2 regions of the Streptococcus sp. HMSC065E03 genome follow, and region 1 is predicted to be linked to the other one. Evidence: predicted binding sites of a transcription regulator. Region 1 holds the regulator's gene; the other holds the start of a gene.

What was found. Region 1 encodes NrdR, which represses ribonucleotide reductase genes. Its sites were predicted from a motif close to ACACNATATATNGTGT; they were not measured.
Region 2: nrdH (glutaredoxin-like protein NrdH) is a predicted target of NrdR. The motif match lies at 7,565-7,580, and genes of this name have one in related genera.

The regions. Positions count from the first base shown of each region.
Region 1 covers NZ_KV818852.1:149,980-162,559, reverse strand. The annotation lists gene HMPREF3002_RS05460 (YceD family protein) at 1-505, shown strand, start outside; gene HMPREF3002_RS05455 (flotillin family protein) at 630-2,108, shown strand; gene gndA (NADP-dependent phosphogluconate dehydrogenase) at 2,277-3,701, shown strand; gene HMPREF3002_RS05445 (response regulator transcription factor) at 3,711-4,409, shown strand; gene HMPREF3002_RS05440 (PTS transporter subunit IIBC) at 4,644-6,836, shown strand; gene HMPREF3002_RS05435 (endonuclease/exonuclease/phosphatase family protein) at 6,922-7,734, shown strand; gene nrdR (transcriptional regulator NrdR) at 7,900-8,373, shown strand; gene HMPREF3002_RS05425 (replication initiation and membrane attachment family protein) at 8,374-9,552, shown strand; gene dnaI (primosomal protein DnaI) at 9,553-10,452, shown strand; gene HMPREF3002_RS05415 (nitroreductase family protein) at 10,449-11,162, shown strand; gene der (ribosome biogenesis GTPase Der) at 11,221-12,531, shown strand.
Region 2 covers NZ_KV818853.1:416,105-428,684, forward strand. The annotation lists gene glgA (glycogen synthase GlgA) at 1-666, opposite strand, end outside; gene glgD (glucose-1-phosphate adenylyltransferase subunit GlgD) at 666-1,802, opposite strand; gene HMPREF3002_RS08800 (glucose-1-phosphate adenylyltransferase) at 1,792-2,934, opposite strand; gene glgB (1,4-alpha-glucan branching protein GlgB) at 2,985-4,892, opposite strand; gene ptsP (phosphoenolpyruvate--protein phosphotransferase) at 5,220-6,953, opposite strand; gene HMPREF3002_RS08815 (phosphocarrier protein HPr) at 6,958-7,221, opposite strand; gene nrdH (glutaredoxin-like protein NrdH) at 7,697-7,915, shown strand; gene nrdE (class 1b ribonucleoside-diphosphate reductase subunit alpha) at 8,030-10,189, shown strand; gene nrdF (class 1b ribonucleoside-diphosphate reductase subunit beta) at 10,303-11,262, shown strand; partial or broken gene HMPREF3002_RS08835 (DHHA1 domain-containing protein) at 11,635-12,066, opposite strand; gene HMPREF3002_RS08840 (hypothetical protein) at 12,215-12,541, opposite strand.

The DNA of each region.
Region 1 (12,580 bases):
TGAAGGACTAGCCTTTGATCAAGAGTTGGATTTGCTCAAAGAATTGCAAAAGCGTAATCCAGAAATTCTTGATTTAAAGAATGTGACAGCGACAGGACGAGTAGCCTATGATACAGGCCTCTATGTCTTGGATTACCAGTTGACCTATACCATCGTTTTGGCATCTAGCCGAAGCATGGAGCCTGTTGAGCTTCAAGAGAGCTATCCTGTAACAGAGGTGTTTGCGGAGGATGTACAGTCTGACGCAGATATCGAGGCCCTAGAGGAAGACTTGATCCTTCCAATCGAAGGTGGGAAGATTGACCTGAGTGAAAGCGTAGCGGATAATATCCTGCTCAATATTCCTCTCAAGGTTCTCACTCCAGAAGAAGAGGCTGGACAAGGTTTTATTGAAGGCAATGATTGGAAAATCCTATCCGAAGAAGAATACCAAGCCGCTCAAGCGATTAAGAAAGAAGAAAACAGTCCTTTCGCCGGTCTAAATGGCTTGTTTGACGAAGAATAAGCTAGAGATTGCATTTGATAAATTTAGACATAAATACAGGTCTTTTCTTTGAGGAAAGGCCTTCTTTTGATATACTAGGATTAATAAACAACAGAGGGGAGACCTCTAAAAAAGGAGAAAAAGTATGGATACTTTATTTATTCCAGGTTGGTTGATTACTGTTGTAATCGTAGCCATTCTTGTATTGATCTTGTTGGTCAAAGGGTATGTCAATGCTAAACCCAACGAAGTCGTGGTCATTACCGGTCTTCGGAAGCAACGTCACTTGCGTGGGAAAGCAGGCTTTATGATTCCCTTTGTCGAACAACGCTCTTATCTTGATATTGAGCAATTCTCGACAGATGTTCGGACATCTGAAGCAGTCCCAACACTGGACTTCATTAACGTCCGTGCCGATGCAGCTGTTAAGTTAAAAATCGGTACAACCGATGAGATGATTGCCCGTGCTGCAGAGAACTTCTTGAACTGGAATACAACGGATATTTCCAATTCTGTCCAAGATGTCTTGGAAGGGAATTTACGGGAAGTGATCGGTCAGATGGAGCTCCGTAAGATGGTCAACGACCGTCAAGAGTTTGCTTCAAAGGTGCAAGACAACGTAGCGCCAGATTTGGCTAAAATGGGGCTTGAAGTCATCGCCTTTACGGTTCAATCCTTCTCTGATGAAGGGGGAGTCATCGACAACCTCGGGATTGAAAATGTTGAAACCATTAAGAAAGATGCCTTGATTGCCAAAGCCAAAGCAGAACGCGAACGCAAGGAAGTCGAAGCAGAACAAGATAAATTGGCCAACGACAAACGTGTTGCAGCCGATCTTGAAATTGCGCAAAAACAAAACGAATTAAAACTCAAACAAGCAGCCCTCAAACAAGAAGCAGATATTGCCCAAGCAAAAGCAGATGCCGCTAAAGGGATTGAGGCAGAAGTGCAACGTCGTGAACAAGAGCGCGTGGCAGCTGAAGCCAATATCATGAAACAAGAAAAAGAAGCGGAAGTCAAAGAACGCGAAGTTAAGGTTCGTGAGCAAGAATTGGATGCCAACATCCGTAAGCAAGCCGAAGCTGAAAAGTATGCGCGTCAACAAGCAGCCGAAGCAGAATTGATCGAACGCCAACGCAAGGCAGAAGCAGAACTCTTCGAAACACAAAAAGAAGCCGAAGCTCGGAAAGCCCAAGCCGAAGCTGAGAAATTTGCTCAACTACAAGAGGCTGAAGCTATCGAAGCCAAAGGTCGTGCAGAAGCTGAAGCCATTCGCTTGAAACTAGAAGCTGAAGCGAAAGGTTTGGACCAAAAGGCCGAAGCAATGAAGAAAATGCAAGAAGCAGCCATTACTGAAATGGTCGTTGACAAGTTGCCTGAAATTGCGCGTGCTGTCGCTGAACCATTAACCAAGGTGGATAAAATCACCATGTATGGCGAAGGCAATGCTTCTAAGATGGTGGGCGATATTATGCAAAGTATCGACCAAGTCTCTCAAGGAGCCGGATTTGATATTCGTCAATTGCTAGCAGGAGCCCTTGGAGTTAATATGACGGTCAATAAACTCAAAGAAGGAGAACAACCGGTCATTGAAGCAGAGGAGTTAGCTTCTAAAGAAGATTAATGCCATTCATCAAGAAGTGTCTGAGAACTGTTTCTCGGGCACTTTTGTTTTTAAGATCAAATGACTTGCATGATCTTCTCCCTCTAGAGAAGGCGGGAAGCTATTTTCTGCTTTCTTTTGAGGAGGAAAAATGGTAGAATAAAGGCAAACTATAAAGAGGAGTGTCACATGACTAAAGCAAACTTTGGTGTTGTTGGTATGGCCGTAATGGGTCGTAACCTTGCCCTTAATATCGAATCTCGTGGCTATACAGTTGCCATTTATAACCGTAGTAAAGAAAAAACTGAAGATGTGATTGCTTGTCACCCTGATAAAAAATTCGTGCCAAGCTACGATATCGAAAGCTTCGTAAACTCAATCGAAAAACCACGCCGTATCATGCTTATGGTTCAAGCAGGACCTGGTACAGATGCAACTATCCAGGCCCTTCTTCCACACTTGGATAAAGGTGACATCTTGATTGATGGAGGGAACACTTTCTATAAAGATACTATCCGTCGTAATGAAGAGTTGGCGAATTCAGGGATCAACTTTATCGGTACAGGTGTATCTGGTGGTGAAAAAGGTGCCCTTGAAGGTCCTTCTATCATGCCTGGTGGACAAAAAGAAGCTTATGAATTGGTAGCAGATGTTCTTGAAGAAATCTCTGCAAAAGCACCAGAAGATGGTAAACCATGTGTGACTTACATCGGTCCTGATGGAGCTGGTCACTATGTGAAAATGGTCCACAACGGGATCGAGTACGGTGACATGCAATTGATCGCAGAAAGCTATGACTTGATGCAACACTTGCTCGGTCTTTCAGCAGAAGACATGGCTGAAATCTTTACTGAGTGGAATAAGGGTGAATTGGACAGCTACTTGATCGAAATCACTGCTGATATCCTTGGACGCAAAGACGATGAAGGTCAAGATGGACCAATCGTAGACTATATCCTGGATGCTGCAGGAAACAAGGGAACTGGTAAATGGACTAGCCAATCAGCTCTTGACCTTGGTGTACCATTGTCACTCATTACTGAGTCTGTATTTGCACGTTATATCTCTACTTATAAAGAAGAACGTGTACACGCTAGCAAGGTGCTTCCAAAACCAGCTGCTTTCAAATTTGAAGGAGACAAGGTTGAGTTGATTGAAAAAATCCGTCAAGCCCTTTACTTTTCAAAAATCATCTCTTACGCACAAGGTTTTGCGCAATTGCGTGTAGCTTCTAAAGAAAACAACTGGAACTTGCCATTTGCGGACATCGCATCTATCTGGCGCGATGGCTGTATCATCCGTTCTCGTTTCTTGCAAAAGATCACAGATGCTTACAACCGTGATGCAGATCTTGCTAACCTTCTTTTGGATGAGTACTTCTTGGATGTCACTGCTAAGTACCAACAATCTGTTCGTGATATCGTAGCTCTTGCTGTTCAAGCTGGTGTACCCGTACCAACCTTCTCAGCAGCCATCACTTACTTTGATAGCTACCGTTCAGCGGATCTTCCAGCAAACTTGATCCAAGCACAACGTGACTACTTTGGTGCTCACACATACCAACGTAAAGACAAAGAAGGTACCTTCCACTATTCTTGGTACGATGAAAAATAATCTTGCTCTATGGTCAAACGAGTTCTACTAGTAGAAAATGAGAAGCAAATTGCTCGCTTCATTGATTTGGAACTTCAAAAAGAAGGGTACCAAGTTGATGTAGTAGAGGATGGAAAAGCGGGTCTGGCCTTGATTGCTGCGACCAAATATGATCTGATCTTGTTTAATTACGATCTGTCAGATATGTCTGGTGAAACATTCGCAGAGGAAATCAGTCAGATTCGCCCAGCTTCTGTTTTGATTGTTTTGGATAGCCGCGAAAAAATTGCTGAGCACAAAGAGAGTATTCAGCGCTTTGCCGTTTCCTATATGGTCAAACCCTTTATTATCAGCGATTTGGTAGATAAGATCACAGCCATTTTTAGAGGACGTGATTATATTGACCAACATTGTAGCCAGATGAAAATCCCAACGTCATACCGCAATTTGCGCATTGATGTGGAACACCATACCGTCTATCGTGGGAAAGACATGATTAGTTTGACCCGCAGAGAGTATGATCTCTTAGCGACTCTGATGGGAAGCAAAGGGGTGGTGACACGCGATCAGTTGTTGGAGAGTGTCTGGAAGTACGAGAGTACAGGTGAGACTAATATTGTTGACGTCTATATCCGGTATCTTCGTGGGAAAATTGATCTACCAGGTCAAAAAAGCTATATTAAGACCGTTCGTGGGATTGGCTATGCCATGCAAGACGCATTAGAATAAAACATTCGAACCCTTAGAGGGTTCGAATATTTTTATACTTCAAGGGAAACGTTTGCGTCGAAAAGGAATGAGTTTTAAAAAGAATATGGCTTAAAAAAGATAAAAAAAGATAAAATTTGGAGAAAAAAATGAATGTAAGGCTTTACAAATTTTTAAAATATGGTATACTAGAAACAAATTAAGCGCAAACGTTTTCTTAAAACAAAGCCTTAAACAATATAAGGAGGTTGAATGATGAACAAAGGATCATTCAAAAGTTTATTTAGCTTTGAATTCTGGCAGAAGTTCGGTAAGGCCTTGATGGTCGTTATCGCTGTCATGCCAGCGGCTGGGTTGATGATTTCAATCGGGAAATCTATCCCTATGATCAACCCGAATTTATCTCCACTTGTTATTACAGGTGGAATTCTCGAACAAATCGGTTGGGGGGTTATCGGAAACCTTCACATCCTCTTTGCCCTTGCTATCGGTGGTAGCTGGGCCAAAGAACGTGCAGGGGGTGCCTTTGCAGCTGGTCTCTCTTTCATCTTGATTAACCGTATTACCGGTGCAGTTTTCGGAGTGACATCTGCAATGTTAGCTGATAAGGCTGCTACGGTTCACACAATCTTCGGTGGATCAATTAAAGTTGCGGACTACTTTATCAGTGTTCTTGAAGCTCCAGCTCTTAATATGGGGGTATTTGTAGGGATTATCTCAGGTTTTGTTGGAGCAACAGCCTTCAATAAATACTACAACTACCGTAAACTCCCAGAAGCCCTTTCTTTCTTCAATGGGAAACGCTTTGTACCATTCGTTGTTATCGTCCGTTCAGCTGCTACAGCCTTGGTTTTGGCAGCATTGTGGCCAGTAGTTCAATCAGGAATTAATGGGTTTGGTGTTTGGATCGCTAACTCCCAATCCACTGCTCCAGTATTGGCACCATTCTTGTTTGGTACCTTGGAACGTCTTCTCTTGCCATTTGGTCTTCACCACATGTTGACCATTCCAATCAACTATACTCAATTGGGTGGTAGCTACCAAGTTCTTACAGGTGCTGCCAAAGGAACAACTGTATTTGGACAAGATCCACTTTGGTTGGCTTGGGTAACAGACCTTGTTAACTTGAAGAAAGCTGATCCTAGCCAATACCAACACTTGCTTCATGCTTACACACCAGCTCGTTTCAAAGTTGGTCAAATGATCGGATCATTTGGTATTTTGATGGGGATTGTGGTTGCTATCTACCGCAATGTGGATCCAGATAAAAAAGAAAAATACAAAGGGATGCTTTTTGCAACTGCCCTTGCAACATTCTTGACAGGTGTAACAGAACCAATTGAATACATGTTCATGTTTATTGCTACACCATTGTACATCATCTATGCTCTTGTTCAAGGGGCTGCCTTTGCAATGGCTGACTTGGTTAACCTTCGAGTTCACTCATTCGGTTCAATCGAATTCTTGACACGTACCCCAATGGCCATCAACGCTGGTTTGGCATTAGATATCTTTAACTTTGTATGGGTAACAGTCCTCTTTGGATTTATCATGTACTTCATTGCCAACTTCATGATTAAGAAATTCAATTATGCGACTCCAGGACGTAACGGTAACTATGAACAAAATGATGATGCCCCTTCAGGAGATGGTGCAGCAGCAGGTGCTGCTACAAGCTCAGCAAGCTCACAAGTCATTAACATTATCAACCTTCTTGGTGGACGTGCTAACATCGTCGACGTTGACGCATGTATGACTCGTCTTCGTGTAACCGTTAAGGACGCTGAAAAAGTCGGAACAGAAGAACAATGGAAAGCTGAAGGCGCTATGGGTCTTGTCATGAAAGGACAAGGGGTCCAAGCGATCTACGGACCTAAAGCTGACGTATTGAAATCTGATATCCAAGACGTTCTTGATTCAGGTGAAGTCATTCCTGAAACACTTCCTAGCCAAATGACAGCAGTTCAAAAGGCTGAAGCAACCTTTAAAGGGGTAACTGATGAAGTTCACTCTGTTGCAGATGGTGAAGTGATCAACATCGAAGATGTGAAAGATCCTGTATTCTCACAAAAAATGATGGGAGACGGATTTGCAGTTGAGCCTGAAAATGGCCACATCGTTTCACCAGTTGCTGGTAAAGTTACTAGTGTCTTCCCAACCAAACATGCCCTTGGTTTGGTAACAGATAATGGTTTGGAAGTCTTGGTTCACATCGGTCTAGATACTGTTAGTCTTGAAGGAAAACCATTTGAGGTTAAAGTTTCTGAAGGTCAAACAGTGGCTGCTGGAGACCTCTTGGTAGAAGCAGACCTTGATGCAATCCGTGCAGCTGGTCGTGAAACTTCAACAATTGTTGTCTTCACAAATGCAGATGCGATTAAATCCGTTAAGGTCGAACATACTGGTAAATTGGCAGCAAATGCGCCAGTTGCAACAGTAGAATTATAAGAGACGTCGGCAAAGAAAATGAGGTTGGGGCAGTGCACCCGGCCTCTTGCCGTTTCTTGATTTGGAGAGAAGGAGAAATCAGGGGATGAAATTTTTAACATTAAATTCCCATAGTTGGATGGAAGAGAATGCTCAGCAAAAATTTGAAACCCTCAAGGAACAAATTTTAGAAGCGCAATATGATGTGATCTGTTTCCAAGAGGTCAATCAAGAAATGGCCTCAGAAGCAGTCGAAACAGATGAGTATTATCAAGCTTTGCCATCAGCTGTAGCCATTCACAAAGATCACTTTGTTCGCGTATTGGTAGAAGAGTTAGCTGCTCATGGGCTCCACTATTATTGGACTTGGGCTTACAACCATATTGGCTATGATCACCTCAATGAGGGTGTAGCGGTTCTTTCGCGTCAACCCTTGAAGGCGGATGAGATTTTGGTATCCAATATGGATGATCCAACGGACTACCATACCCGTCGAGTGGCTGTTGCCCATACGAGTGTGGATGGCAAAGAGATTGCTGTTGCCAGCGTCCATCTTTCTTGGTGGGACAAAGGTTTCCAATTTGAGTGGCCACGCATTGAGAACTACTTCAGCCAAGTAAGCAAACCCTTTATTCTAGCTGGTGATTTCAATAATCCTGCTGGTCAAGAAGGGTATGAGACGATTCTATCCAGTTCCCTTAAGCTTCAAGACAGCTTTATTGAAGCCAAAGAAACAAAGGGGACTTATACTGTAGGCCCTGGAATCGATGGCTGGACAGACAATCAAGTTCCATTGCGAATTGATTACGTCTTTGCAAGTCCAGAATGGGACATCCAGCGTCTACATGTCATTTTTGATGGTCAAAACAAACCCCATGTTAGTGATCACTATGGCTTAGAAGCTGAATTATCGCTTTAATATAAACGGAGAGTCGAAAGGAAAACGATTTTATTCAAATCGTCCTTCGACTCTTTTTTATGGATCAAATAGGAGCAAGCATAGGGGATTCTCCTGTTCTTCTGCTTTCTTTACGATTCAATTTATGGTAAAATGAAGTGTTAAAACAGTTTAAGGAGGTAGCAAATGCGTTGTCCAAAATGTGGTGGAAGTAAGTCTAGTGTGGTGGATAGTCGACAAGCTGAAGATGGGAACACCATCCGTCGTCGCAGGGAATGCGAAGAATGCCATTATCGCTTTACTACCTACGAACGAGTGGAAGAGCGGACCCTAGTGGTCGTCAAAAAAGATGGGACACGCGAGCAATTTTCTCGTGATAAAATCTTTAATGGTATTATCCGCTCAGCTCAAAAACGGCCGGTTTCTAGTGACGAAATCGAAGAAATTGTAAACCGGATCGAGCAAAAGGTTCGCAGCCAAAGTGATAATGAAATTAACAGTGAGTATATTGGTTCTTTGGTTATGGATGAGTTAGCAGATCTAGATGAGATTACCTATGTCCGTTTTGCAAGTGTTTACCGGAGTTTCAAGGATGTCGGTGAATTAGAGACCCTCTTGAAACAAATCACGAAGGGAACCAAGAAGAAAAAGGAAAAATAGATGAAGCCTAATACGCCTTTCTCATTTTTAAAAAATAATCTTCTTCCGCCGGCAGGGGCTGCATTGGAGCAGTATTACCTGCCTATTTTGGAGACGGAAACGGTAGCAGTTTATCGTTATCTGCTGGCCTCTTATGATCAGGGTGAAAAACAATATTTACTGGCTCAAATCCTCAATCACTTGAATATAGGATTTCCACAGTTGCTACTCGCTTTTGATCGTTTAATTGCCATGGGGTTGATCGATCTCTATGAGGAAGAAGTTGGGATCACCATCCAATTACATGCTCCTCTTGCCTCAGAACAATTTTTTTCAAATGCTGTTTTTAAACGCTTGCTTGAAAAAAAGATTGGGGAAAAGGCTGTTGAGGATCTGATCCCAGCACGCTCTTTAGGAACTAGACGGCAAGTTTCCTTCTCTCAAGTCTTTGGACTAGATGCTGGTGAGGCGACCGTTCTTCCAAGTAAGAAACAGCAGTTTGATATGGAGATGTTTAAGCGAATGATGGGGCGTGATGGACTTCGTTTTGCGGATGAAGGAGAAGCGACTTTAGCCCTCTTTGCCCTCGCAGAAGAACAACAATGGACCTGGTATGAAACCTATCTCCTAGCAAAAGAAACGGCTGTAGACCGGATTGTCTCTCCAAAGAGAATGAAGCAAAAGTTGGCTCAGGCGAGCCAGGAGCACCCCCGCATGTCCTATAGCCGTCAGGAAGAAACCATTCTGAGGGAAGCGAAGGCAAAATCCAGCCTACAATTTCTAGCGGAGATTAAGAAGGCGCGCAATGCGACCATTACGCAGAGCGAACGCAAGACATTATCCAAGTTAGCTGATCTAGGCTTACTAGACGAGGTGATCAATATTATCTTGTTGTTGACCTTTAACAAGACCCAGTCTGCTAATCTCAATGAAAAGTATGCTTTGAAGGTGGGAAATGATTTTTCTTATCAAGGCGTCAACAGTGCAGAACTGGCAGTTTTAAAAGTTCGAGAACGCCAGGAACAAGCTAAAGCTCAAGGAAACAAGGGGACGAGTCCTACATCAGCTAAGGGCAAGAACAGCAATGTTCCCAAGTGGAGCCAACCAAACTATCAAAATCAAACCAGTCAAGCAGAAAAGGTGGATCTTGCTAAAGAGAAACAACGCCTATTAGAAAAACTGAATCAAGGAGGTGAGTAGATGGAAAGTGTAGGTCAAACCATGTCTCACATGAACCGTGCGCGTCAATTTAACTATGAGGATTTGGTGGCACAGATTTTAGCAGACCAAGAAGTCGCTGCCTTTATCCAAGCTCAGTCTTTGTCTGAGCAAGAAATTCGACGGAGTATTTCAAAATTTAATCAATACATTAGTGAGCGAAACCGTTTTTTGCTTGCTGATCCGGATTATATTGCCAAAGGCTATAAACCGATCCTAACCATGAATGAAGGTTATGCAGATGTGGCCTATGAGGAGACACCAGAGTTAATCGAAGCCCAAAAACGGGCTGCGATCAACCAACGTCTTAACTTGATCAATCTCCCTTCAACCTTAAAAGAAGCCAGTCTAGCCAAGGTAGAGCTCGATGATAAGGGACGATTTGAGGCCTTTGAAGAATTAGCCAATTTTGTAGCCAACTATCCGGAATATCAAAAGGGGATCTACCTCTATGGTGATTTTGGAGTAGGAAAGAGCTACATGATGGCAGCCTTGGCTCATGATTTATCCGAAAAACGTCAGGCCTCTACTACCCTACTTCATTTCCCAAGTTTTGCTATCGATGTAAAAAATGCCATCAGTTCAGGCTTGGTCAAAGAAACCGTCGACCAGGTGAAAAAAGCCGAAATTTTAATTCTCGATGATATTGGGGCGGAGCAGATGTCAGCCTGGGTGCGAGATGAAATCTTGCAGGTGATCTTGCAACACCGGATGCAGGAAAATCTTCCAACCTTCTTCACCTCCAATTTTAATTTTGAAGAGTTGGAACGCCATTTTGCAACGTCACGCAATGGTGATGAAACCTGGCAGGCTAAACGCGTTATGGAGCGTGTGAAATTTTTAGCTAAGGAAATCCATTTAGAAGGAGTAAATCGTCGATGAATGATACTATCCGTTTAATGCAGTCTCATTTTTCTGTTCGTCGCTTTAAGGAAGAACCGATTAAAGAAGCCGATCTTAAGGAAATCTTATCAGCAGGTCAAATGGCTTCAAGTTGGAAAAACTTTCAGTCTTATTCTGTGGTTGTCGTAAAAAGTAGAGAGAAGAAAGAGGCTCTTTACCAATTGCTTCGCCAAGAGGCCATTCGCCAATCGTCTGTATTTCTTCTCTTTGTAGGGGATTTAAACCGAGCTGAAAAAGCTGTCAAACTTCATGAGAAGGACTTCCATCCTGAAGGGGTTGAAAATTTACTGATCACTTCAGTGGATGCGGCTCTGGCAGCTCAAAATACGCTATTAGCAGCTGAAAGTCTCGGCTATGGTGGAGTGATAATCGGTATGTTGCGCTATTGTTCAGAAGAAGTCGCAGAACTCTTCCGTCTACCGGACTATACCTACCCTGTTTTTGGAATTGCTCTCGGAGTGCCAAATCAACAACATGCTGTGAAACCGCGCTTGCCTTTGGAACATATTGCTTTTGAAGAAGAATACCAAGAGCAAGACCTATCAGTTGTGACAGATTATGACAAGGTACAGGCAGATTATGCGGGAGCGCGTGCGACAGATAGCTGGAGCGAGCGACTTGCAGCTCAGTTTGGGAAACCGGAAGAAGAAGCGACCAAACATCTACTGGAAAAACACAAACTATTATAGAAATGAAGAGGGGCCTTCTTGAAACGAGGTCTCGCCTATCTTTAGAAAAGAGGAAATCATGGCCCTACCAACTATTGCGATTGTAGGCCGTCCCAATGTTGGAAAATCTACGCTCTTTAACCGGATTGCCGGTGAGCGGATCTCCATCGTTGAGGATGTTGAAGGAGTCACTCGTGACCGCATTTATGCAACAGCTGAGTGGTTGAATCGAAAATTTAGTATCATTGATACAGGGGGAATTGATGACGTAGATGCCCCATTTATGGAGCAAATCAAGCATCAGGCAGAAATTGCCATGGACGAAGCAGATGTCATTGTCTTTGTTGTTTCTGGAAAAGAAGGGATCACCGATGCCGATGAATATGTCACCCGTATCTTGTATAAGACCCATAAACCAGTGATCCTGGCTGTCAACAAGGTGGATAACCCAGAGATGCGCAATGATATCTATGACTTTTATGCCTTGGGACTGGGTGAGCCACTACCGGTATCCTCTGTCCACGGGATCGGAACTGGGGATGTGCTCGATGCCATCATCGAAAATCTTCCGAATGACACAGAAGAAGAAAATCCAGATATCATCAAATTTAGCTTGATTGGTCGCCCAAATGTTGGGAAGTCAAGCTTGATCAATGCGATCCTAGGAGAAGACCGGGTCATCGCAAGCCCTGTTGCTGGAACCACACGGGATGCCATCGATACCCATTTTACCGATGCAGATGGCCAAGAATTTACCATGATCGATACAGCTGGTATGCGCAAATCTGGTAAAATCTATGAAAACACTGAGAAATATTCTGTCATGCGTGCCATGCGTGCCATCGACCGCTCAGATGTGGTTTTGATGGTTATCAATGCCGAAGAAGGGATTCGGGAGTATGACAAACGGATCGCTGGCTTTGCTCATGAAGCTGGTAAAGGTATGATCATTGTTGTCAACAAATGGGATACCATTGAAAAAGACAACCATACCATGAAGCAGTGGGAAGATGACATTCGCGATCAATTCCAATACCTTTCTTATGCGCCGATTGTTTTTGTCTCTGCCTTAACCAAACAACGCTTGCACAAGTTGCCAGAGATGATTAAACAGATCAGTGAGAGTCAAAATACACGGATTCCTTCAGCTGTCTTGAACGATGTGATTATGGATGCCATTGCCATTAATCCAACGCCGACCGACAAAGGAAAACGTCTCAAGATCTTCTATGCGACACAAGTGGCAACCAAGCCGCCAACTTTTGTGGTCTTTGTTAACGAAGAAGAACTGATGCACTTCTCATACCTCCGTTTCTTGGAGAACCAAATTCGCAAGGCCTTTGTTTTTGAAGGAACTCCAATCCATTTGATTGCGCGAAAACGGAAGTAGGGAATACGAGACAAATGGATCAAAGTGGAGAAGGATATTTCAAATGATA
Region 2 (12,580 bases), on a different contig from region 1:
AATCTCATGCGCATAGCTAGGAGAAACAGTTGTCACACGGTCAGCATATAGAATGCCGGCTTTCATCCAGTTCAGGCAATCATTCCATCGAAGTGTTCCATCTGCATAGCGTTCAAATCCAACTCCGAAAAGATCCCACAACATTCCTGGGTCGAACTGACCTTGGAATTCCAAATTATGGATGGTCAATACTGTCTTAATTCCATGATAAGCTTGAATCCAACGGTATTTTTCCTTCAGCAAGAAAGGAATCATCGCCGTATGGTAATCATGGGCATGAAGAACATCTGGAATGAAGTCAACTCGTTCCATCGTTTCTAAGGCCGCGAGCTGGAAGAAGGCAAAGCGTTCGCCATCATCGAAGTCACCATACACATGACCTCTAAAGAAATAATGTTGGTTATCAATAAAGTAAAAGGTGACTCCATCGCGCACAATGCGTTTCACACCAACATATTGACTTCTCCAGCCAACCTTGGTCTCAAAATGCAAGACATCTTCGATTTGATCTCCAAACTTAGCCTCTACCATATCATAGTAAGGGAGGATCACGCGCACATCATGACCACTTTTCGCTAAGGATTTAGGAAGAGCGCCAATAACGTCTCCCAAACCACCTGTTTTAGAAAACGGTGCTCCTTCAGCTGCAACAAATAATAGTTTCATTAGACAATATCCTCTGTAACAATCGTTCCTTTTTTAACCACGACAGGTGCTTCTTCTGTCCCACGAATCGTCACACCAGCAGCCACTTCAACACCCTTATCCAGAATGGCATGTTCGACGATTGCATTTTCATGAATCACAACACCAGGGAAGAGAAGGCTACTGCGTACTTCTGAACCTTCATAAAGGCGTACCCGACGTGAAACAATGGAACGTTCAACGGTTCCTTCTACAATACTACCCGAAGCAAATTGAGACGTTTTAATATGTGAAGTCTTGGAATAATACGTTGGTTCTTCATTCTTCACTTTCGTATACACCTTTTGGTTTGGTGAAAAGAGCTTCATGAATTTTTGGTTTTCCAACATATCCAAGTTTGCATGGTAGTATGATTCAACTGAATGAATATTGGCTAAGTAACCTGTATATTCAAAGGCAAAAGCATTGTATTCCACCGCCAAATCACGCAAGATATAGCGCAATTTTTGTGGGTATTCTTTCTTGGCTTCTTCTTCAATTTTTTCAATCAACCAAGGAGTATCTACAATAAAGACATCTGTTGACATATTGTAGACTTCATCAGGATTCTGACCATCAAAAAGTTTTTGCTCTGTAACATGGTCTGTTTCATCAATTTCCAAGACAGCATTCACTTCAGAAATGTTTTGCAGATGCAACTTTTTATAAACCACTGTAATCGGACGATCAATGGTATTATGAAGGTGGAAAATCTGATTGAGGTCAATATTCATTAATACATCACAGTTCAAAGCAACTGTTTGATTAGAACCAGACCGTTTCAAATAGGTTAATAATTGTTGGTAGTATTCTGGTCCTACCGTTGTATTTTCAACTGGAGTATTATAGATTCCGAGGTAATAGTGGCTCAATAAAGTAGACAAGCCCCACTCACGACCTGAACGAATATGGTCAAAGACCGAACTAATATTTTCTTGTTGGAAAATCCCAAAAACACTACGAATACCAGCATTTGCAAGACTAGACAATGGGAAGTCGATTAAGCGGTATTTCCCATCAAACGGTAGGGATGCTACCGGACGATGGCTGGTCAAAGTGGACATATCATGATACCCAACTGTATTTCCTAAAATGGCTGAATATTTATCAATCTTCATCTGTTGCTACCCCCACTTTTTCATTGTAACCGACAACTTGTACTTCCTCTGTTCCATCAATCACGACACCTTCTGCAATGACTGCGCCTTCTCCGATAATCGCGCGTTTCACGACAGCTCCTTTACCGATAATGGCATTGCTCATCACGACAGCATCTTCGACAACTGCTCCTTCACGAACTTGAGCTTCTGTTGATAAGATGGAGTGTTTGACTGTACCGTCTACCGAACAACCGTCGACGACAAGAGAATCTTCGACGTGGCCATGTTCCCCAAAGAAGTTCGGTGGAGAAATGAGGTTGCGTGAATAGATTTTCCAGTGACGATCGCGACTATCCAAGGCATTATTTGGATCGATATATTCCATATTGGCTTCCCAAAGAGACTCAATCGTACCAACGTCTTTCCAATAACCATTGAATTCATAAGCATAAACACTTTCGCCTGATTCTAGATAAGTTGGAATGACATTTTTACCGAAGTCTGACATATCGATATCACTCTTTTCAGCAGCAACCAACATATTGCGGAGACGAGCCCAGTCAAAGATGTAAATCCCCATGGAAGCCTTGGTAGATTTTGGTTCAGCTGGTTTTTCTTCAAATTCGACAATCCGATTATTGGCATCTGTATTCATGATTCCAAAACGGCTTGCTTCCTTCAAAGGTACATCTAGGACGGCAACAGTTAAGCTTGCATTATTATCCTTGTGCGCTTGAAGCATATCATCGTAATCCATCTTATAGATGTGGTCCCCAGATAATATCAAGACATATTCCGGATTGATGCTGTCGATATAGTCGATGTTTTGGAGGATGGCATGGCTAGTTCCTTCAAACCAACGATTTCCTTCACTAGCTGAATAAGGTTGGAGAATAGACACACCCGTATTGATTCCATCCAAGCCCCAGCTGGAACCATTCCCAATATGGCTGTTAAGGGCAAGTGGCTGGTACTGTGTAATCACACCAACATTGTGAATTCCTGAGTTGGCGCAGTTTGATAGCGCAAAATCGATAATCCGATAGCGCCCACCAAATTGAACCGCAGGTTTTGCGATGTTTTTGGTTAATTTTCCAAGACGTGTTCCTTGCCCACCGGCAAGAATTAAAGCGAGCATTTCATTCTTCATTGACTACTTCCTCTTTTTAAAGCTTGGACTCCCATAGAGTCAACCGATCGTCATTTCTTATCTGATGTTTTAGATTTTGTCTTACGCACCTTGCGTTTTACCTTCCAAATACTAGCCCCTAAAGCCGGCAAAGTAAAGGTCAAAGTTTGTTCATAATCCTTCCACAGTCCATCTTGAGACTGAACTGTCGGATTGTGCTCTTTCCAGACACCTCCCCATTCTTCTAATTCTGTATTCCAAATTTCTTCATAGACCGCTGATACAGGCACACCAATCGTAAAGTCCTTGCGTTCCACTGGTGCCATATTGAAAACACACACCAGAAGATCGCCTTTACGATTTTTCCGAACCATAGACAAGACGCTCTGATCCCGGTTATCTGCATCAATAATCTCTAAGCCATCAAAGCTATCATCAATCTCCCACAATTCCTTGTGTTCTTTGTAGAAATGATTGAGCTGAGAAGTGAAACGACGCATCTTAGCATTCATTTCATCCTCTAGATTGCCCCATTCCAGTTGCTCTTCTGACTTCCATTCCAAAAATTGACCAAATTCTGAACCCATAAAGAGTAATTTCTTACCTGGATGGCAAATCTGATAGGTCAAGAGGTTACGGAGTCCAGCAAATTGATTGTAACGATCTCCCCACATCTTATGCATCAAACTCTTCTTACCATGCACCACTTCATCGTGTGAAAATGGTAGTAAGAAGTTTTCAGAAAATGCATACATGAAACTAAAAGTTACCAGGTTAAAGTCAAATTTCCGGTAGACGGGATCTTCTTCATAGAATCGAAGGATATCATTCATCCAACCCATATTCCATTTATAGTCAAAGCCAAGTCCACCTTCTTCTTCAGGACCCGTGATCTTTTGACCAGCAGAACTTTCTTCTGCAATCATCATGACATCTGGGTGTTCGTTCTTGATAATCGCATTCAAACGTCTAAGGAAATGAACGCCTTCGTAGTTGAGGTTTCCACCATCAATATTTGGTGTCCATGGACCACTATCGTAGTCAAGATAGAGCATATTGCTCACAGCATCGACCCGAATCCCATCTAAATGATAGGTATCAATCCAAAACTTCAAACTAGAAATCAAGAATGACTGGACTTGATTCTTCCCTAAATCGAAGTTCAAGGCTCCCCATCCGTAGTTATGGGCACGATGTTCATCCTGGTATTCAAAGGTTGGTGTTCCATCATAATAAGCCAAGGCATCATCATTGATAATGAAATGTCCTGGTACCCAATCCACGATCACTCCGATATTGTTGAGGTGGCATTCTTCCACGAAGTCTTGAAACTCTTCTGGACTACCATAAGTCTGCTCGAGTGCAAAATATCCCATGAGCTGATAGCCCCAACTCAAGCCCAATGGATGGGCCATCACTGGCATAAATTCCACGTGGGTGTAGTTCATCTCCACCAAATATGGAATTAATTCTTCTTTTAGTTGTTTGAAGGTATAGGAACTGTGATCCTCATTACGTTTCCACGATCCTGCATGAACCTCGTAAATATTAACGGGTCGTTCCTTAAAACCAAGTTTTTTGCGGCGTGCTCTCCAAAGACCATCTTTCCAGTTTTTCTCTGGAATCGTCTTAATAATAGAACCTGTATTGGGTCTCTTTTCCATCCATAACGCTAGAGGATCGATTTTTTGCACCTGATGGCCATTTTGTCGAGTCACCAAATACTTGTATATATCTCCCTCTTTTGCATCGGAACAGAAGACTTCCCAGACGCCTCCTTCATTACGAACCATTGGAATTTTACGAGCTTCCCAATCAGTGAAATCACCAATCAGATCCACCGCCTGAGCATTGGGAGCCCAAACACGGAAGGTAAAGCCTTCTTGTTCTCCCCTTGTTTCCTTGTGAGCTCCTAAGTACTCTTGAAGATGGAAATTATCCCCTCTTCCAAATGTCCATAAGTCTGTGCTTCTATCCATATACTCACCTCTTTATTTTTGAAAGCGTTTTCTATTTGATATTATTCTACTATAAAATCACTTAATTTTCAAGTTGATTCCTGTAAAATCATGTAAAATTATCAGGAAAAGTTTTTCCATTTTCTTTCCCGAACCTTTTCGATCCTTCCTTGGTCATCCTCCTTATCTTACTTACGATTATACTATATATACGAGGGAAATCAAACAAAAACCGAACATTTAAATCACTATTTTTATTACTAACTAGTTTATTACGAATAAAATGAACATTTTTATGAACAATGTAAAAAAAGACTAAGACAGATTTGTCTTAGTCTTGTTGAATTCTTAGTCTACGTTCACGTATTCTTTTGAAAGTTCAAGAACTTCTTCCATTGTTGAACATTCAGTAAGAGCACGGTTAGCGTATTCTTGCATTTTAGCTGTGTCGAGTTTCTTCATCAAGCTACGTGTACGAAGGACAGATGTCGCTGACATAGAGAACTCATCCAAGCCCATTCCGACAAGAAGTGGAACAGCAGTTTGGTCACCGGCCATTTCACCACACATACCAGCCCATTTGCCTTCAGCATGCGCCGCTTTGATCACATTGTTGATCAAACGAAGGATAGATGGGTTATATGGTTGGTAAAGGTATGAAACTTGCTCGTTCATACGGTCAGCAGCCATTGTGTATTGGATTAAGTCGTTAGTACCAATTGAGAAGAAATCAACTTCTTTAGCAAATTGATCCGCAAGCATAGCTGCAGCTGGGATTTCAATCATGATCCCTACTTGGATATCGTCTGCAACGGCAACACCTTCAGCAACCAATTTAGCTTTTTCTTCTTCAAGAATACCTTTAGCAGTACGGAACTCAGTCAACAAGGCAACCATTGGGAACATGATCCGCAATTTACCGTGAACAGATGCACGAAGCAAAGCACGCAATTGTGTACGGAACATTTGGTTACCCGTTTCAGAGATTGAGATACGCAAAGCACGGAAACCTAAGAATGGGTTCATTTCTTTAGGAAGGTCGAAGTAAGGAAGTTCTTTATCCCCACCGATATCCATTGTACGAACAACCACAGGTTTACCGTTCATACCTTCAAGAACAGCTTTGTAAGCTTCGTATTGGTCATCTTCCGTTGGGAAGTCTTGAGAATCCATGTACAAGAATTCTGTACGGTAAAGACCAACTGCTTCTGCTCCATTATCGTTCACACCTTCAACGTCTTTAGGTGTACCGATGTTGGCAGCCAACTCGAAGTGTTTTCCATCAGCAGTCACTGTTTTCGCATCTTTAAGGAGAGCCCATTCAGCTTTTTGTTTAGCATAAGCTTCACCAGCTGCTTTGAACTCTGCAATTTGTTCTTCAGTAGGGTTGATCACTACTTCACCAGTGATCCCTGATACAGCCAAAACATCGCCATCTTTGACAAGTTCTGTGATGTTATTTGTACCAAGAACAGCTGCAATTTCAAGTGTACGAGCCATGATAGCTGAGTGACTGGTACGTCCACCGATATTCGTAACAAAAGCTTTTACATACTTTTTGTTCAACTGTGCTGTATCAGATGGAGTCAAGTCATGTGCAACCACGATTGCTTCTTCATTAATAGAAGCAGGGTTTGGCAATTTTTTACCAAGCAAGTTGGCAAGGACACGTTTGGTAACGTCACGAATATCTGCTGCACGTTCTTGCATGTAAGGATTGTCTTCCATTCCTTCAAAGATCGCAATGAACATGTCAGTGACTTCTTTCAAGCCAGCTTCTGCATTGATTTTTTTCGTACGAATTGTTTCTTTGATCTGACCAATCATTTCAGGGTCAGCAAGAACCATCATATGCGCATCAAAAACTTGCGCTGCTTCTTCACCAAGGCTTGCTACTGCATTCTCCCGAATAAGAGAAAGCTCGTTTTGTGAAGCTTCAAGAGCTGCATCCAAACGAGCTTCTTCTGCACTTGTATCTTCGACTGAAACAGTCTCAAATGATAAGTCTGGTTGAATGAGCAAATATGCCTTAGCAACGGCAACACCGTCAGATGCTGCAATTCCTTTTAGCATTTTTGTCATATTTTTAAGCCAATCCTTCTTTAGTCATTGTTTCTGAGATAGCTGCGATAGCATCATCAGCGTCAGCACCTTCTGCAGAGATTACAACGTCTGCTCCTTGACCAACACCAAGGCTCATAACACCCATGATTGATTTCAAGTTAACTGATTTACCTTTGTATTCAAGAGTAATATCTGAAGCAAATTTGCTAGCAGTTTGAACCAACAAAGTTGCTGGACGTGCGTGGATACCTGTTTCTGCCACGATGTGGAAATCTTTAGAAGCCATAGTTTGACTCTCCTTTTTAAAAATAGTTTTTGAGTTACCTTTTGATAACCCTTACAATTTGGTATTATATCATCTTTTGAAATTTTTTTCAAGATTTTTATCACTGACTTACAGAAAAAGACTGCGAAAAATCCCAATTTAGATACATTTTAAGAAGCACCTGAAGAACAGAGAAAATATCTTTTCAATTTTCTACTATATTATAAGTAACATTTTCCTCCGCTTTCAATGAAAAGAAGCTCTTGAACCACAGGATATTGATTCACCAAAAAATTATAACTAATTAAAGATGCTTTAAAGCCTATTCCTATCCCATTTCTTCGATTTTCACACTTTTCACTCACCACAATATATTGTGCTTTGAAAACTCCATTTCATCTCTTTGCACAATATTTAGTTTTATTTTGTTGACAAGTTGCTGGATTTTGTTTATACTGTTTACAGATTTATATTTCGATAGGAGAACGGAAAAGAAATGGTAACCATTTATTCAAAAAATAATTGTGTTCAATGCAAAATGACCAAGCGATTCCTCGATAGCAATCATGTGGAATACCGCGAAATTAACTTAGACGAACAGCCAGAATTTGTAGAGCATGTTAAGAACCTTGGCTTCAATGCTGCTCCAGTTATTCAAACACCGGATGAAGTATTTTCTGGTTTTCAACCAGCTAAGTTGAAGAAACTTTCATAATAAACACAGTATTTTGCTTAAATAGGGTCTAGCGTTAGCAACCTAACACTAGACTTTTTACTTGGGAAGAGAGGACTTCTCCTCTTCATTTTTTTGAACTAGAAAAGGATTATTATGGGATTAAAATCTCTTGAAGATGTGACGTATTTTCGTCTTAACAATGAAATCAACCGTCCAGTAAACGGCCAAATCATGCTTCATAAGGATAAAGAAGCTTTGGATGCATTCTTTAAAGAAAATGTTGTACCAAATACTAAAGCCTTTGACTCGATTACAGACAAGATTCAGTACCTTCTCGAGCACAATTACATTGAGAGAGCTTTTATCGAGAAATACCGTCCTGAATTTTTAGAGGAATTGGCCCAATTTATCAAAGACCAAAACTTCCAATTCAAGTCCTTCATGGCGGCCTACAAATTCTATAACCAATACGCTTTGAAAACAAATGATGGAGAATACTATCTTGAAAGCATGGAAGACCGTGTCTTCTTCAATGCTCTCTATTTTGCAGATGGAAATGAAGCTATCGCGCGAGACATCGCAAACGAAATTATCCACCAACGCTACCAACCAGCTACTCCTTCTTTCTTAAACGCTGGACGTGCCCGCCGTGGAGAATTGGTTTCATGTTTCTTGATCCAAGTAACCGATGATATGAATGCGATCGGACGTTCCATCAACTCTGCCCTTCAACTTTCACGTATCGGTGGTGGGGTTGGGATTTCCCTCAGCAACCTTCGTGAAGCTGGAGCACCAATCAAAGGGTATGAAGGAGCCGCTTCTGGAGTGGTTCCAGTTATGAAACTCTTCGAAGATAGCTTCTCTTACTCTAACCAATTGGGACAACGCCAAGGGGCTGGGGTGGTTTACCTCAACGTCTTCCACCCAGACATCATCGCCTTCCTTTCAACTAAGAAAGAAAATGCTGATGAAAAAGTTCGGGTGAAGACTCTCTCACTTGGGGTCGTCGTGCCAGACAAGTTCTACGAGTTGGCTCGTAAAAATGAAGAAATGTACCTCTTCAGCCCATACTCTGTGGAACGTGAATACGGAGTACCATTCAACTACATCGACATCACTGAAAAATACGATGAGTTGGTTGCTAATCCAAACATCCGCAAGACAAAAATTAAGGCACGTGATTTGGAAACTGAAATTTCTAAATTGCAACAAGAATCTGGCTATCCATATGTAGTCAACATCGATACTGCTAACCGGGCCAACCCAGTTGATGGAAAAATCATCATGAGTAACTTGTGTTCAGAGATCCTCCAAGTTCAAGAACTAAGCTTGATCAACGATGCCCAAGAATTTGTCCAAATGGGAACAGACGTCTCATGTAACCTTGGTTCAACCAACGTAGTTAACATGATGACTTCACCTGATTTTGGACGTTCGATTCGTGCCATGGTTCGTGCTTTAACCTTCGTTACCGATAGTTCTCATATCGTGGCCGTTCCAACCATTGACCACGGAAATAAACTGGCGCATTCGTTCGGACTTGGAGCAATGGGACTTCACAGCTACCTTGCGCAACAATTGATTGAATACGGATCACCTGAGTCTGTTGAGTTCACAAGTATCTACTTCATGCTCATGAACTACTGGACTCTCGTAGAATCAAATAACATTGCGCGCGAACGTGGTGTTACCTTCCACAATTTTGAAAAATCTGATTATGCCAACGGTAGATACTTTGATAAGTACATGACTGGAGAATTTGTACCAAAATCTGATCGCGTCAAAGAACTCTTTAAGGACATTTTCATTCCTAGTGCAGAAGACTGGGCTGAACTTCGTGATAAAGTCAAGGCAGATGGTCTTTACCACCAAAACCGCTTGGCTGTGGCACCAAATGGATCTATCAGCTACATCAATGACGTATCTGCTTCTATCCACCCAATTACACAACGGATTGAAGAACGCCAAGAGAAAAAAATCGGTAAAATCTACTACCCTGCAGCAGGATTGTCAACGGAAACGATTCCTTACTACACTTCTGCCTACGACATGGATATGCGAAAAGTCATCGATGTCTATGCTGCTGCAACTGAGCATGTAGACCAAGGTCTTTCACTGACTCTCTTTATGCGCAGCGATATTCCAAAGGGTCTTTACGAATGGAAAACGGAAAACAAACAAACCACTCGTGACTTGTCTATCCTTCGGAACTACGCCTTTAACAAGGGTATCAAGTCTATCTACTACGTCCGTACCTTTACAGATGATGGTGGAGAAGTTGGCGCCAACCAATGTGAAAGCTGTGTCATCTAATCCGCTATCCTAGATAGCTATCAAAAGTCGGTTCGCCGACTTTTTGTGCGGTATTCTATCAATTTATGGTAGAATAGTAACGATTGAATGAATAGAAAAAGAAAGTGATGCAAATGGAAACATACTACAAAGCCATTAACTGGAATGCGATCGAAGATGTCATCGATAAATCGACCTGGGAAAAACTGACAGAGCAATTCTGGTTGGATACACGTATCCCTTTGTCAAACGACTTGGATGACTGGAGAAAGTTGTCTAATAAAGAAAAAGACCTAGTTGGTAAAGTCTTTGGGGGATTAACCCTTCTAGATACCATGCAATCTGAAACAGGTGTTCAGGCTCTTCGTGCGGATATTCGTACTCCCCATGAAGAAGCTGTCTTTAACAACATCCAATTTATGGAATCTGTCCATGCTAAGTCATACTCTTCTATCTTTTCTACTTTGAATACTAAGTCAGAAATCGAAGAGATTTTCGAATGGACCAACACCAATCCTTTCCTTCAAAAGAAGGCAGAAATCATCAACGAAATCTATCTCAATGGGACCCCTCTTGAAAAGAAAGTCGCCAGCGTTTTCCTTGAAACCTTCCTCTTCTACTCTGGTTTCTTCACACCTCTCTACTATCTTGGAAACAACAAATTGGCCAACGTAGCTGAGATCATCAAGTTGATCATTCGGGACGAATCAGTTCACGGAACCTATATCGGCTACAAGTTCCAACTTGGATTTAACGAATTACCAGAAGAAGAACAAGAAAAACTCAAAGAGTGGATGTATGATCTGCTCTACACCCTCTACGAAAATGAAGAAGGCTACACAGAGAGCCTCTATGATGGTGTGGGCTGGACTGAGGAAGTCAAGACCTTCCTTCGTTACAACGCCAATAAAGCTCTCATGAACTTAGGACAAGATCCACTTTTCCCAGACTCAGCAGATGACGTTAACCCAATCGTCATGAACGGAATCTCAACCGGTACCTCTAACCACGACTTCTTCTCTCAAGTCGGAAATGGTTACCTTCTCGGTGAAGTAGAAGCCATGCAGGATGACGATTACAACTACGGCCTATAAGACAAAAACCTTTCCAGATGGAAAGGTTTTTAAATATAGACAACCTATTGTTTTACATAAAACAGATAGATGATTTTCAAAAAGTGACTTTTATTTTTTGAAGATTAAAAACTTTCCGCCGTGAGAAAAGTGCTAGAAACAATCATGTTTCTAGCACTCGGGAGTTTTGGAACCTTAGGTCCAAAACTAAGTCATGGAACTTCTTTGAAGTTCGCTGACGTCCGTACTCACCTAAGGAAAGTTTTTTAGAAGACTTTATCTTCAATCTGAAACCTTTCCAGACGGAAAGGTTTTTTTGTTGCAATCTTTTTCTAATTGGATCTGCTTTTTTTTGAAAAAAGAGGTTGGACAAACATCCAACCTCTCCGATTATTACAATTTACCTGCTACAGCATCCAACAATTCTTGGATTTTCGCTTGGTTGCTTCCTCCTGCCATGGCCATGTCTGGTTTACCACCACCACGTCCATCGACGATTGGAGCCAATTCTTTGATCACATTACCTGCATGAACATCTTTTGTCTTGCTGGCTACAAGGACATTGACCTTGTCACCGATGGCTGCGACAAGAACAAGCACATCAGAGTAATCTTTTTGTTTCCAGTTATCCGCAAAGGTACGAAGAGCACCTGCATCTGATACAGAAACTTGGCTGGCAATGTAACGGTGTCCGTTTGCTTCTTGAACATTCTTGAAGACATCGCCTGCTGCTGCAGCCGCTGCTTTTTCCTTCAATTTTGCATTTTCTTTTTACAATTGACGGAGTTGCTCTTGAAGACCTTCCACCTTGTGAGGAACTTCCTTATTTGAATCATTTACTGGAGTTGGAACTTGTACAGCTTTTATGAGATTTGTAAGACCGTTTCCATCTCCTCTCGAGGGTTTGGTGGCTTCCTACTTAAAAATAATCTTACGTTTTTTAGTGTTTTTCATTTTTAGTTTCTCCTTGATTTTAATGAATTGTGTTTTTATCAGTATAATAGATATCCCCTATTTTATAAATATCATAGTCACTGGGGTGAACGTGTATTTTGTGTTCTTTTTGGTTGTATTCATCCCACAAGATGAATTGTAAGTATTCACCATCATCAGTTTTTCCAACAATTTCACGATCTTGTGGATTAGGGTTTTTCACTATCTGCTCTTGTTTCTCTTTCTCTAATCTATCATAGATATTAGATAGGTCATTTCCAGCCTTGAAAATGAACATAATGACTATTGTACTAAAGAAAATCCCAAAACATAGTAAATTGAGTAATGCTCTATTAAATCTTCCCATTTTATTCCTTTCTTATAACTCATCGTCTAAATATTTAAT